Regions from separate parts of the Kitasatospora sp. CB02891 genome, predicted to be linked through region 1. Evidence: riboswitches for the same ligand, from Rfam matches in the RefSeq annotation. Region 1 holds a riboswitch; each other region holds the start of a gene.
What was found. A riboswitch is a leader RNA that binds a small molecule or an ion and turns the genes downstream of it on or off. The one in region 1 is predicted to bind cobalamin.
Positions count from the first base shown of each region.

Region 2: it holds a riboswitch for cobalamin, as region 1 does, so the genes downstream of both, CG736_RS22965 (ribonucleoside-diphosphate reductase subunit alpha) here and CG736_RS14880 (prenyltransferase/squalene oxidase repeat-containing protein) in region 1, are expected to answer to the same signal.
Region 3: it holds a riboswitch for cobalamin, as region 1 does, so the genes downstream of both, cobN (cobaltochelatase subunit CobN) here and CG736_RS14880 (prenyltransferase/squalene oxidase repeat-containing protein) in region 1, are expected to answer to the same signal.
Region 4: it holds a riboswitch for cobalamin, as region 1 does, so the genes downstream of both, CG736_RS05835 (HoxN/HupN/NixA family nickel/cobalt transporter) here and CG736_RS14880 (prenyltransferase/squalene oxidase repeat-containing protein) in region 1, are expected to answer to the same signal.

Region 1 covers NZ_NNBO01000005.1:471,760-474,984, forward strand. The annotation lists gene CG736_RS14880 (prenyltransferase/squalene oxidase repeat-containing protein) at 1-926, opposite strand, end outside; cobalamin riboswitch at 1,027-1,160, opposite strand; cobalamin riboswitch at 1,291-1,439, shown strand; gene CG736_RS14885 (prenyltransferase/squalene oxidase repeat-containing protein) at 1,550-2,950, shown strand; gene CG736_RS14890 (histidine phosphatase family protein) at 2,938-3,225, opposite strand, start outside.
Region 2 covers NZ_NNBO01000010.1:245,813-249,037, forward strand. The annotation lists gene CG736_RS22955 (helix-turn-helix domain-containing protein) at 1-976, opposite strand, end outside; gene CG736_RS22960 (GNAT family N-acetyltransferase) at 1,246-1,740, shown strand; cobalamin riboswitch at 1,821-1,959, shown strand; gene CG736_RS22965 (ribonucleoside-diphosphate reductase subunit alpha) at 2,131-3,225, shown strand, end outside.
Region 3 covers NZ_NNBO01000001.1:968,667-971,891, reverse strand. The annotation lists gene cobN (cobaltochelatase subunit CobN) at 1-1,449, opposite strand, end outside; cobalamin riboswitch at 1,619-1,757, opposite strand; gene CG736_RS36820 (hypothetical protein) at 1,951-3,225, shown strand, end outside.
Region 4 covers NZ_NNBO01000002.1:61,425-64,649, forward strand. The annotation lists gene CG736_RS05825 (Fpg/Nei family DNA glycosylase) at 1-599, shown strand, start outside; gene CG736_RS05830 (DUF6445 family protein) at 696-1,388, shown strand; cobalamin riboswitch at 1,468-1,664, shown strand; gene CG736_RS05835 (HoxN/HupN/NixA family nickel/cobalt transporter) at 1,662-2,810, shown strand; gene CG736_RS05840 (DMT family transporter) at 2,833-3,225, opposite strand, start outside.

The sequences.
Region 1 (3,225 bases):
GCGTCGGGCGCGGCGCCGGCCGACGCGCCGTTCGGGAACAGGAACGCGTCGGCGTGTGCGGCCAGGAACGCGGCGACCTTGCGCAGCGCCGCGTCCTGGGTGCCGGAGCCGGCCAGCGAGAGCGCGGTCAGCGCGGTCCGCGGGAAGTCCGGGCCCTCGAACGCCCAGTTCTCCATGTGGTCGCCGTCCGTCAGCTGCGCCGCCAGCCAGGCCGCGGCGGCAGCCGGATCGGCGGTGCGGCCGGGCGGGGCGCCGGTGCCCGAACTCCCGCCGGGCGACGGGCTCGGGCTGCCGGAGGGGCCGCCGCTCGCACTGGGCGACGGGGACGGGGACGGGCTGGCGGCGTTCTTCGCCCGCACCTCGTCCGGGGTGAACTTCGGCCCGCCGGTGGTCCCGCCGAGGTCGGTCGCGCCGTACACCCAGGCCTCGACCTCGCCGGCCTTCGGCTTCTGGCCGTCGGCGCCGAAGCGGCTGTACGTCCAGGCGGTGGCGCCGGGTTCGGCGATCCAGTACGACCAGTAGGCGCTGCCCTGCGGGGTAGTGGTGCAGGGTTCGGTGGCGGCGGTCGGGTACTGGGTGCCGGTGGCGAACGCACCGGTGCCGATCCGGCAGATGAAGCCGGGGCCGTCGTGCACGGTGCCCGCGGTGGTGAACCCGGCGTTGTGCAGCAGGTTCATGCCGGTGGTCGGGTGGGCGTCGCAGCCGCGGACCAGGCCGCCGCCCCAGGGGGAGAAGTCGACCGCGACGATCGCGCCGGTGGTGGCGGTGCACTGCTCGACCGGGTCGGCGGCCGCCGTGCCCGGGTGTCCGAGCAGCAGGGTGCCGGTGGTGGCGGCCGCGACGAGCGTCGCGAGCAGGGCGGCGGCCGGGCGGCGGCCACGGGTTCTGGACGGGTGCGTGCTGGTGCTGCTGTGGTTGACCCTCACCGGTGACTCCCTGATCGGGTCGTGGCGGGGTGTGACAAGGCAGCGGACGGCGGACTGGCCCCCGTACCGACTGCGTCGTAGTCCGCGACGACGCATGTGGTGCTGACGAACCCCCGGTGGCAGGCATTCCGGCTCCCCCGCCGCACGGGCAGGGCTACGGTTGCGGGTCAGCGCCGGATTCGGACCGGCTTCCCCTGACCTCCGAGGTGGAAAACCCGTTCATCAGACCACGTGAGCTGAGGGGGCGTCAACGCGCCCGGCAGCCAGTCGAAGTGCGCCCGGAGCGCTCGGAGTGGTGCGCAACTACCGCTTGATCGGCGGAGGTTGACCGGTAGGACCGACGGCTCGCCGGAGTCGTGTCGGGTACGTCACCCTGTCGGCCGGCCTGCTGCGTGGGGTACCGTCCGCGGTGGCCGAGCAGGGGAACCCGGTGGGAGTCCGGGACTGACGCGCAACGGTGAGGGGCCTTCACACGCCCGAGTCCGAATGCCTGCCGGCCGTGCACCACGAGCGAAAGCCACCCACGCGATCCGGGCGGCGGCCGCCCCGGACTCCGGCCGGACGCCAGCGCGTTCCGCCGGTGCGACGGGGACGCGTCGGCGCCCCGACCCAAGGAGTCCGTTGTGACCCGTCGTTCCACCACCGCCCTGGCCGCCGTCGCCCTCGCCGCGGGCGCGCTGCTGGGCACCGCAGTCCCCGCGCAGGCCGCCACCCCCGCACAGATCGCCACTTCGAAGACCAACGGCGTCGCCTACCTGAAGACCCTCCAGGCCGCCGACGGCAGCTACGTCACCTCCGGCGGGCTGTCCAACGAGTGGGCGTTCAGCGCGCTCGCCGCCGCCGGGACCGCCGCCGTGGACGTGCTGCCCGGCGCCGACCCCGCCAAGAACGCCCGCACCGTCTACCGCGGCCAACTCGCCGCCGCCACCTGGCCCGGCGCGTCCCCGGTCGTCACCGACTACGAGCGGGCCATCCTCAACTCCTACGCCGCGGGCATCGACCCGGCCCGGGTCGGCGCAGGCCGCAACCTGATCGCCGACCTCGCCGCGTACTGGCAGAGCGCCGAACCCGGCTACTGGGGGCCGTCCGGCAACTTCAACGGCACCGTCTTCGGTCTGCTCGCGCTCGGCAACGCCCGTACCCAGAGCGGGAGCCAGCGTGTCCCGCAGACACTGCTGGACGCCTCGGCCGCCGCCGTCCGCGCCAACCAGCACACCGACGGCGGCTGGAACTACAGCAAGGCCGCCGGCGACCCGACCGCGCTCGCCCAGGCCTCGGACATCGACATGACCGGCGCCGCGATGGCCTCGCTGTGCGCCGCCGGCGTGCCCAGCACCGACAGCGCGATCACCTCCGCCGCGAGCTTCCTGGCCGCCAACCTGAACGCCAACGGCTCGTTCGCCGCCATGTGGGGCCCCAACACAGACTCCAACGGCTGGGCGGTCTCCGGGCTGAACGCCTGCGGCATCAACCCGCAGGGCGCCGCCTTCACCAGCGGCAGCGGCAAGACCCCCGTCGACTACCTGATCGCCCAGCAGTTCAACCCCGGCGGCGGCTTCAAGTACCAGTCCACCGACACCACGCCGTCCGCGTACGCCTCGGTCGACGGCCTGCGCGCGGTGGCCGGCGGCGGCTTCACCGCCACCCCGCCCACCCCCGTCACCTCCGGCGCCCCCACCTGGGTCGCCACCACGGCATTCACCTCCGGCACCGCCGCCCGGATCGCCCTCACCGTCGACAACGGCACCGGAAACCTCAAGGTCTGCGCCGTCACCCTCACCCCGACCGGCTCCACCACCACCCTCGGCGCCGTCCTGGACGCCGCCGCCACCGCCACCCCCAGCGGCTGCGTCACCGGCGTCACGCCGTCCAGCGGCAGCGGCGCGATCACCGCCGTCAACGGCACCGCCAACGCGGGCGCCAACAGCTGGAAGGTCCGCCTCGACAACGGCACCGCCGCCACCGCCACCAGGGCCACCACCGTCAACGCCGGCGACACCGTCTCCCTGCGCTACGGCAGCTGACGCGGCATCAGCGGCGCGCCGCAGCGCAGGTTCCAGCGCGCGGCGCGCCCGCTGAGCGAGGTGACGGTGAGCGGGGCGACGTCCAGCCGCCAGAACGCGGCGGGCGGCAGGGCGAGGGCGTGCACCACGGCGGCCCGGACAACGGCCGGCTCGGCCACGGCGAGCACGCGGCCGGTGTCGGCGGGCAGCGCGTCCAGCCAGCCGCCGACCCGGGCCAGCAGCGCGCCGACGGACTCCCCGCCGGGCGGGGCGAAACCGGGGTCGGACAGCCAAGC
Region 2 (3,225 bases), on a different contig from region 1:
ACCGGAGCCCGGCGGTCCGCACCGGGACGCCGTGGCCGCCGAAGGCCCGCCGGTAGGCCTGCGGGGTGGTGCCGAGGCGGCGGCCGAAGTGGTGCCGCAGGGTGGCGGCGTTGCCGAAGCCGCAGCGGGCGGCGACCGCGTCCACGCTCTCGTCGGTGGACTCCAGCAGGCGCTGCGCGAACAGCACCCGCTGGCCGGTCAGCCAGCGGTGCGGGGTGGTGCCGGTCTCCTGCTGGAAGCGCCGGGCGAAGGTGCGCGGGGACATGTGGGCGTGCCGGGCGAGGTCGTCCACGCTGGTCTCCCGGTCGAGGTGGCGGCGCATCCACTCCAGCGTGCCGGCCAGCGAGTCGCCGTCGCCCTCGGGCAGCGGGCGGCTGATGAACTGGGCCTGCCCGCCGTCCCGGTGCGGGGCGACCACCATCCGGCGGGCGATCTCCCGGGCCACCTCGGCGCCCTGCACCTTGCGGACCAGGTGCAGGCAGGCGTCGATGCCGGCGGCGGTGCCGGCCGAGGTGATCACCGGGTCGTCGTCCACGTACAGCACGTCGGGCTCGACGGTGGTCAGCGGGAAGCGCTCGGCCAGCACGTCGACGTACCGCCAGTGGGTGGTGCTGCGGCGGCCGTCGAGCAGGCCGGCGGCGCCGAGCAGGAAGCTGCCGGAGCAGATCGACAGCAGGTACGCGCCGCGCGCGTGGGCGGCCCGCAGCGCCTCGCACAGCGCCTCGGGGTAGTGCTCGCGGATGCCGGTGGCGGTGGCGATCACCAGGTCCGCCTCGGCGAGCCGCTCCGGGCCGCACGGGACGTGGACGTCGAATCCGGCGTGGGTGCGCATCGGGCCGGGCCGGTCGGCGACCAGGCCGAACTCGTACACCGGCAGGCCGGTGTCGCTGCGGTCCAGGCCGAACACCTCGCAGGCCACCCCCAGCTCGAAGGGGTGGACCTCCTCCATCACGATCACCGCGACGTTCTTCAGCATCCGCCCAGCATGGCAGTGGCAGGATTTCGCGGCAATGGTGCGTTCCTGCCACTCGTGGCGGGCGGCCGGCGCGCGGAGAGTGGGGCCATGACCTCCACGCTCGCCCTGCTGGGCCTCCTCGCCGGCTTCGGACTCCTCGGCGTCCTGGTCGGCCGGGACCTGGACCGCAACGCCCGGCACGGCCGGGACGACCGGCACCGGCCGACCGGCTGGCCCTTCGACCCGGACCTGGCCGACCCGCGCCGGACGCGGTCCGGCACACTGTCCGGATGCACTCCCCGATCGTCCGCCGCGCCCTCGACCACGACCTCGCCGGAGCCGGGGAGGTCAGCGTCGAAGCCTTCGTCGGCGACGGCCACACCCGTCCCGACTCCGGCTACGTCGAGCTCCTCCGGGACACCGGGCGCCGCAACCGGGAGGCCGAGCTGCTGGTCGCCGTCGACGGCGACGGGACGGTCCTCGGCTGCGTGACGTTCGCCGCAGGCGGCACCCCCTGGGCGGACATCGCGCTCCCGGACGAGGGCGAGATCCGGATGCTGGCGGTCGGCGCGGCCGCCCGCGGGCGCGGCGTCGGACGGGCGCTGGTGGGCGCGGCGATCGACCGCAGCCGGGAACTCGGACTGGCCGGGATGGCGTTCTCCACCCGGCCGGAGATGACCGCGGCGCACCGGATCTACGATGCTCTGGGCTTCCTCCGCACCCCCGAACGGGACTGGGAGGCGGCCCCCGGCATGGATCTGATGGTCTACACGATGCGGTTCTGAGGCCCCTCGGGCGCGGTTTCCGTTGTCTACGCGCGGCACCACGACGCGACACGCGCTACTACATCTGGTGCCGCCAGCTCCAGCCGCCACAACATGTATGCTCGACCTCGCTGTCGAAGCAGGGGAACCCGGTGAAAGTCCGGGACTGCCCCGCAACGGTGAGCGGGCTGTAGCGACGCCCGCGCAGTCCGAGGACCTGCCGACGGTGTGCGACACGGCATCCCCGCAGACGCCATGCAGCACTGTTTTGCCGTCCGGCCTCGCGGGCGGGCCGGGGGTGGGTCTTTCGCGCGCCGTTCGATCGTTGTCGGCGTGCCGTCCTCCCCTGCCGCACGCGTGCCGTCGGACACCTCGATCCACGTCCGTCGCCGCCACAGGAGAGAGTGCGCCTTGACCGTCGCCGCCTCAGTCACCCTGCCGTCCCAGGGATCCGCCGACGCCTTCACCGACCCCGGTGCGGCGCTGCTTCGGCTGCTCACCGACCGCAGCACCGACCTCCCCCAGGTGGACCCCGGCCACGTCGCCGCCGCCGCGCTGCGCGGCCGCCACGCCGGCTCGGACTTCGCCGAGCTGCGCGGGCTGGCCGTGGAGGCCGCCGCGTCGATGATCGCCGAGGACCCGCAGTACTCGAAGCTGGCCGCCCGCCTGCTGGCCATGGAGATCGCCGACGAGGCCGCCACCCAGGGCGTCACCTCGTTCTCCGCCTCGATCGCCGTCGGCCACGCCGAGGGCCTGATCGGCGACGCCACCGCCGAGTTCGTGGCCGCGCACACCGCGCTGTTCGACTCGCTGATCGACGCCGCCGGCGACGACCGCTTCGAGTACTTCGGCCTGCGCACCGTGCAGTCCCGCTACCTGCTGCGCCACCCGATCACCCGCAAGGTGGTCGAGACCCCGCAGCACTTCCTGCTGCGCGTGGCGGCGGGCCTGGCGGTCGGCACCTCCGAGCAGTCGGTGCTGGAGGTGGCCGAGCTGTACAAGCTGATGAGCCGCCTGGAGTACCTGACCAGCTCCCCGACGCTGTTCAACTCCGGCACCCGGCACCCGCAGATGTCCTCCTGCTACCTGCTGGACTCGCCGCTGGACAACCTGGACTCGATCTACAACCGGTACGCGCAGATCGCCCGGCTGTCCAAGCACGCCGGCGGCATCGGCCTGTCCTACTCGCGGATCCGCTCCCGCGGCTCGCTGATCCGCGGCACCAACGGCAAGTCGAACGGCATCGTCCCGTTCCTGCGCACCCTGGACTCCTCCGTGGCGGCGGTCAACCAGGGCGGACGGCGCAAGGGCGCGGCCTGCGTGTACCTGGAGACCTGGCACGCCGACATCGAGGAGTTCCTGGAGCTCCGCGACAACACCGGCGAAGAGGCCCGGCGCACCCACAACCTGAACCTGGCGCACTGGATCCCGGACGAGTTCATGCGCCGCGTGAACGCCGACCAGGACTGGTCGCTGTTCTCCCCGGCGGACGTGCCCGAGCTGGTC
Region 3 (3,225 bases), on a different contig from region 1:
CTCGCCGAACCCGCGCGGCGGCTGGACGAGGACCAGCAGGTTGCCGGAGCGCAGACCCGCCAGCACCAGGTCGCCGTCCGGGTTCTGCGAACGGTCCACGTACAGCTCGCCCGGCGCCGGACCCCAGTGCTCCTCCACCTGCTCGCGCAGCGCGGCCGGGAGCGTGGCGTACCAGCGCCGGTAGTCGGCGGCCGGGATGCGCACTGGGTTGCGGGCCAGCTGCTCCTCCGTCAGCCACGCCTGGTCGTAGCCGCCCGCCTCGATCAGCGCGTGGATCAGCGCGTCGCCGTCGTGCTGGTGCTCGGTCTCGGTGTGCAGACCGGGCAGGCTGTCGCCCAGGTCCATGCCCTCCGCGCGCAGCCGCTCCAGCAGCCGGATCGCCGACGCCGGGGTGTCCAGGCCGACCGCGTTGCCCACCCGGGCATGCTTGGTCGGATAAGCCGACAGGACCAGTGCCAGGCGGCGCTCGGACGCCGGAGTGTGCCGCAGCCGGGCGTGCCGCACCGCGATGCCCGCGACCCGCGACGCACGTTCCGGGTCCGCCGCGTACACCGTGAGCCCGTCCTGGTCGACCTCCTTGAAGGAGAACGGAACGGTGATCAGCCGGCCGTCGAACTCCGGGACGGCGACCTGCGTCGCCGTGTCCAACGGCGACAGCCCGTCGTCGCTGCCCTCCCACTGCGCCCGCGACCAGGTCAGGCACAGCGCTTGCAGGATCGGCCGGTCCAACGCCGCCAACGCGCCCGCGTCCCAGGCCTCTTCGTCACCACCGGCCTGCGCGTCGGCCGGCCGGGTGCCGCCCGCCGCCAGCACCGTCGTCACGATCACGTCGGCCGCGCCCAGCTCCGCCAGCAGCTCCGGCTCCGCACCGCGCAGCGACGCGCAGAAGTACGCCCGGGCCTGCGCGCCCTCCGCCTCGATCGCCCGGCAGAGCGTCTCCACGAACGCCGTGTTGCCGCTCATGTGGTGCGCCCGGTAGTACAGCACCGCGACGGAAGGCCCCTCCGACGAGTGCGCGGTGCGCTCCAGCGGACCCCAGGACGGGGCCGACGCCGGCGGCGCGAAACCGTGACCGGTCAGCAGCACCGTGTCCGACAGGAACGCGCCCAGCTCCGCCAGGTTCGCCGGACCGCCGTGCGCCAAGTACGCGTGCGCCTCCGCGGCGATGCCCGCCGGCACCGTCGACAACTCCATCAACTGGGCGTCCGGCGCCTGCTCGCCCGTCAGCACCACCACCGGACGCGGCCCCGCGAGCAGCGCGTCCAGACCCTCCTGCCAGGCCCGGCGCCCACCCAGCAGCCGCACCACCACCAGCTCGACGCCGTCCAGCAGTTCGGGCAGCCCGGCCGGATCCAGCCGGGCCGGATTGCCCCACCGGAACCGCACCGGACCGTTCGACGCCCGGGCACTCAGCAGGTCCGTGTCGGACGTGGACAGCAGCAGGATCATGCGAAAGCCCTCCCGGGCGTCTCGGACAGCGCGGACAACCCGGTCGTGGGAGCACAGGTGCGATCGAGGACGCGGAAGGGCCCGACGGGGACAGAGCCCACGGGCACCCGCCAGGATGCGGGCATGCGACGGCGCATGGCACGGACCTTCCTCGGGGTCCTCGCCCCGGGCAGTGGAGGACGGCCGGAGTTCCTGGCTCCCACGGCTCACTGAGCCGCGGTCACAGTGGCGGGACCGCACCGGATTCTCACCGGACTTCCTCCGCTGTGCCGTCGCTGGCAGCGGACACCCCGAAAGGCGCCCGGGACGCCTCGAAAGGCACCCGCCAGCATCGTACGGGTTGACGGCGCATCGGGGGAGTGTGACCTGCGACGCGCCCCCGATCCGATCCGCGCCGACCCCGGAACCCCACGCTGAGCTGGGCATTCGCCGGGCCCACGACACCGGAGGTCGACACTCGGGGCAGTGGCGCGACCCGCCGCCATGGGTATGCTCGCCGCCATGCCACCCACACCCGACGCCTTCGCGGCACCCTTCGTCGGGCCCGACCGAGGCCGCGCCGACGCCTGCCCCGGCGCGCTCCGCCTGCACCTCGCCGAGGACGGCCACCTCGCCCGACTCCGGCTGCCCGGCGGTTACTTGACGTACCGTCAGCTGCTGGTGCTGGCCGACGCGGCCGACGCGCTCGGCGACGGCGAGGTCGAGATCACCTCCCGCGGCAACCTCCAACTGCGCGGCCTGCGCGAGCAGTGCGCCGCCGACCTCGCCGAACGGCTGCGCGCCGTCGGCCTGCTGCCCTCCGACACCCACGAACGCGTCCGCAACATCGCGGCCTCGCCCCTGGCCGGCCTGGACGGACGCGGCCGCCCTGACGTCGATCTGCCGCGCTGGGTAAGGGAGTTGGACGCCGCCCTGTGCGCCGCGCCGTGGGCCGCCCGGCTCTCCGGCAAATTCCTGTTCGCCCTGGACGACGGCCGCGGCGACATCGCCGCCCTCGACGCCGATGTGACCTTGATCGCAGTCGGCGACGGGCGCGCCCTGCTGCGCCTCGGCCGCGCCCGCACCGGAACCGTCGTCGACCACCCCGTGCCCGCCGCGCTCGCCGCCGCCCGGCACTTCCTCGACCTGGCCGCCGGACGCGCCTGGCACCTGCGCGAAGTGCAGGCCGAGCTGCCCGACGGAGAGGTGGCGCTGCCGCGCTTCGCCGGCGAGCGGCCGCTGCTGGGCGCGGTCGGTGACGCCGCCTCGGTCGGGCTGCGGTTCGGGCGGGCGAGCAGCGCGCAGTGGCGGCTGCTGGCGGACGCGCTCGGACCGGACGGTGCGGGTGGCGGCGGAGGCGGGAGCGTGCGGCTCACCCCGTGGCGCGGCGTCGTCGTGCCCGGGGCCGGGGCCCAGTGGCTGCCGCGGCTCGCCGACGCGGGCTTCCAGGTGGAGTCCGGCGGCCCCTGGGAAGGCGTCAGCGCCTGCACCGGCCTGCCCGGTTGCGGGAAAGCGCTTGCCGACGTCCGTGCGCAGGCCGCCCGGGCGATCGCCGCCGCCCCCGCCGAAGGCCTGCCCGTGCACTGGTCCGGCTGCGAACGCCGCTGCGGGCACCCCGCCGGACGCTGGGTCGACGTGCTGGCCACCGCCACCGGACACCGCGTCACCGTGGACGGCCGCGTCCGCGAGACGCCGTGGCCGGTGGCGTCCGGGCAGGGGGCGACCGGGAACGGCCCGACCGGGAACGGCCCGACCGGGAATGACACGACCGGGAATGGCCCGACCGGGGACGGCCCG
Region 4 (3,225 bases), on a different contig from region 1:
ACGGGAAGTACGAGTTCGGGGTGGGGGAGGCGCCGGCGCCGGTCGGGCAGGTGCGGTTGCGGATGGTGAACGAGGGCGGGTTCGCGGATCTGCGGGGGCCGACGGCGTGCGAGGTGATCACGCCGGGGGAGAAGGCGGCGTTGCACCGGCGGCTCGGGCCGGATCCGTTGCGGGCGGGGGAGGTCGGGGACGCGGCGTGGGAGCGGATCTCCCGGAGCGGGACGTCGGTGGCCGCGTTGTTGATGGACCAGAAGGTGCTGGCGGGTGTCGGCAACGTGTACCGCGCGGAGGTGCTGTTCCGGTTGGGGATCAGTCCGCACCGGGCGGGGCGGGAGCTGCGCCGGGCGGAGTGGGACGCGATCTGGTCGGAGTTGGTGGCGCTGATGCGGGAGGGGGTCGCGGCGGGGCGGATCGACACCGTCCGGCCTGAGCACACGCCGGAGGCGATGGGGCGGCCGCCGCGGGTGGACGACCACGGTGGTGAGGTGTACGTGTACCGGCGGCAGGACCAGCCGTGCCTGGTGTGCGAAACCCCGGTGCGGACGGAGGAGTTGGCGGCCCGGAACCTGTTCTGGTGCCCCCGCTGCCAGCAGTCCTGACGCTCTGTCACCAAAACGGGTCGCAGGGGAAGCCTTGACGGAAGGTTGACCGCTCCTTGGTCGAGGGCTCCGGAGCCCGCTCCTATTGTCGGGTTCATGTCCGCACAACCGTTCCGGGGCCCCCGTCCGACTCCGGCCCTTCCGGTCCTGCCGTACCGCAAACCCACCAAGGGTCGTGATTACTGGGTGCTGGACGACGTGCTGCCGGATCCGGACGCGGTGCGCGCCCGGCACCTGGCCCGTACCGACTGGGACGAGGGGTACCCGCACAAGCCGGAGTCGTGGCCGGGGCTGCGGGGGATGCCGGGCCTGGAGCCGGACGAGTTGGCGCACGTCGAGAAGCTGGTGCGGGAGACCGTCGGGGTGCCCAGGGTGTGGGCGCTCAGCGAGGCCGAGGGCGGCACCTTCAACCACAACTGCGTGCAGGTGGTGGGGGAGGGGGAGTGCGAGCCGCGTCCGCACACCGATTCGCGTTCGCTGTGCCGTTACGCGGCGGTGCTGTACCTCAACCCGAACGTGCCGAAGCGGTGCGGGACCAGTTTCTACCGGCAGAGCCTGCCGGGCGGCCGGCTCGGCGGGAACACCGTGGTCGCCCCGCACAACAACCTGGTGGACGCGCTCGGCACCCGTTTCGTCCCGCCGGACTCGTTCACCGAGGATCTGGCCGTCCCGCACCGCTACAACCGGCTGCTGCTGTACACCGCCAACCTGATGCACACCGCGACCGAGTACTACGGCACCACGCTGGACGAGAAGCGGATGACCTGCGTGTTCTTCTGGATGGCCTGACCCGCCGTCACCTCGCGGGGCGGGGTGATCTGCGACACCTCCGGAGGGGTCCGGTCTTGCCGCTGCGCCCGGGACGGTTCTACGGTGGACGGGCCGTGGTGTTCGGGAAGCCGGTGCACTGTGCTCGTCACAGGAGTCCGGAGCGGCCCTCGCCACTGTGATCGGGGAGTCGTCGGCTCCCACCTCGTGCCACTGGCCGTTCGCGGCCGGGAAGGCCGGGCGCCGACGCCGAACACCCCGTCAGCCAGGAGACCGGCCACGGCATCTCACGAAGTGATCCACGAGGTGCTGGAGCGTGATGCGCGGATGACCGCGTCCGATTCGACCATGCCCGGAAACGTCCCGGGCTCCCCTGTTCCTGCTTTCCGCTGGCGCCGCGAGGACACCTGGCGCACCGCCGGCCTGATGGCGGTGATCCTGGCCCTGCACGTGGCGGCGTTCGGGACGCTGCTGTTCCTGGTGGTGCCGGAGAAGTACCAGGTGGGTACCCAGGTGTTCGGTGTGGGCCTGGGCATCACCGCGTACACCCTGGGCATGCGGCACGCCTTCGACGCCGACCACATCGCGGTGATCGACAACACCACCCGCAAGCTGATGGCGGACGGCCGCCGGCCGGTCTCGGTGGGCTTCTGGTTCGCGCTTGGGCACTCCTCGATGGTGGTGCTGATGGCCGCGCTGGTGGCCGGCGGGGCCGCGCTGGCGGGCACGCTGATGGACGAGGGTTCGACGACCCATCAGGTGCTGGGCACCATCGGCACCACCGCCTCGGGGGCGTTCCTGTACCTGATCGCGGCGCTCAACCTGGTGGCCCTGCTGGGCATCCTGCGGGTGTTCCGGGCGATGCGGGCCGGCCAGTACGACGAGGCCGAGCTGGAGAAGCACCTGGATTCCCGGGGCTTCCTGGCCCGGGTGCTGAGCCGGGCGACCCGGTCGATCACCCGGCCCGGCCAGATGTTCCCGGTGGGCATGGTGCTGGGCCTGGGCTTCGACACCGCCACCGAGGTCACCCTGATGGTGATGGCGGGCTCGGGCGCGGCGTCCGGCCTGCCCTGGTACGCGATCGTCTGCCTGCCGCTGCTGTTCGCGGCCGGGATGAGCCTGTTCGACACCCTGGACGGCACGTTCATGAACTTCGCCTACCAGTGGGCGTTCTCCAACCCGGTCCGCAAGGTGTACTACAACCTGACCATCACGGGTCTGTCGATCGCGGTGGCCTTCGTGATCGGCACCATCGAGCTGGTCGCGGTGCTGCACGACAAGTTCGGCCTGGACGATCCGGTGTCCGGCTGGATCGCCGGACTCAGCCTGGACAACGTGGGCTTCGTGATCGTCGGCCTGTTCGTGGTGGTGTGGGCGGCGGCGATCGGCTACTGGCGGATCGCCCGACGGTCCAAGGCGTTCTCCGGAGTCGGAGCCACATGACCCGAAGCAGGGTGGCAGGGCGTCAACTGGCGGCCAGGATCAGCGTTCCGGCCACGGCCAGCCCGGCGCCGACCACCTGTACCCGCAGCAGTCGCTCCTTGAGCAGGCCGCGCGCCATCAGCGCCGTCACCACGGGGTAGAGCGAGGCCAGTGCCGCCGCCACCGCGACCGAGCCCAGGTGGGTGGCGGCGGCGTACAGGCCGTTCGCGGTCACGTCCGCGACGCCGACGGCGGTCAGCGAGGGCAACGAGCGGGCCGCGCCGCGCAGTTCGAGCGGCTCCCGGCGGGCGGCGGCGGCCAGCATGCCGATGCCGACGACGGCGTTGGTCAGTCGTTGCACGCACAGCGTCAGCAGCAGTCCGCCGCCGGCGCTGGCGTGCGCGATCAGGGCGAGCACCGCGCCGAACGCGAGCGC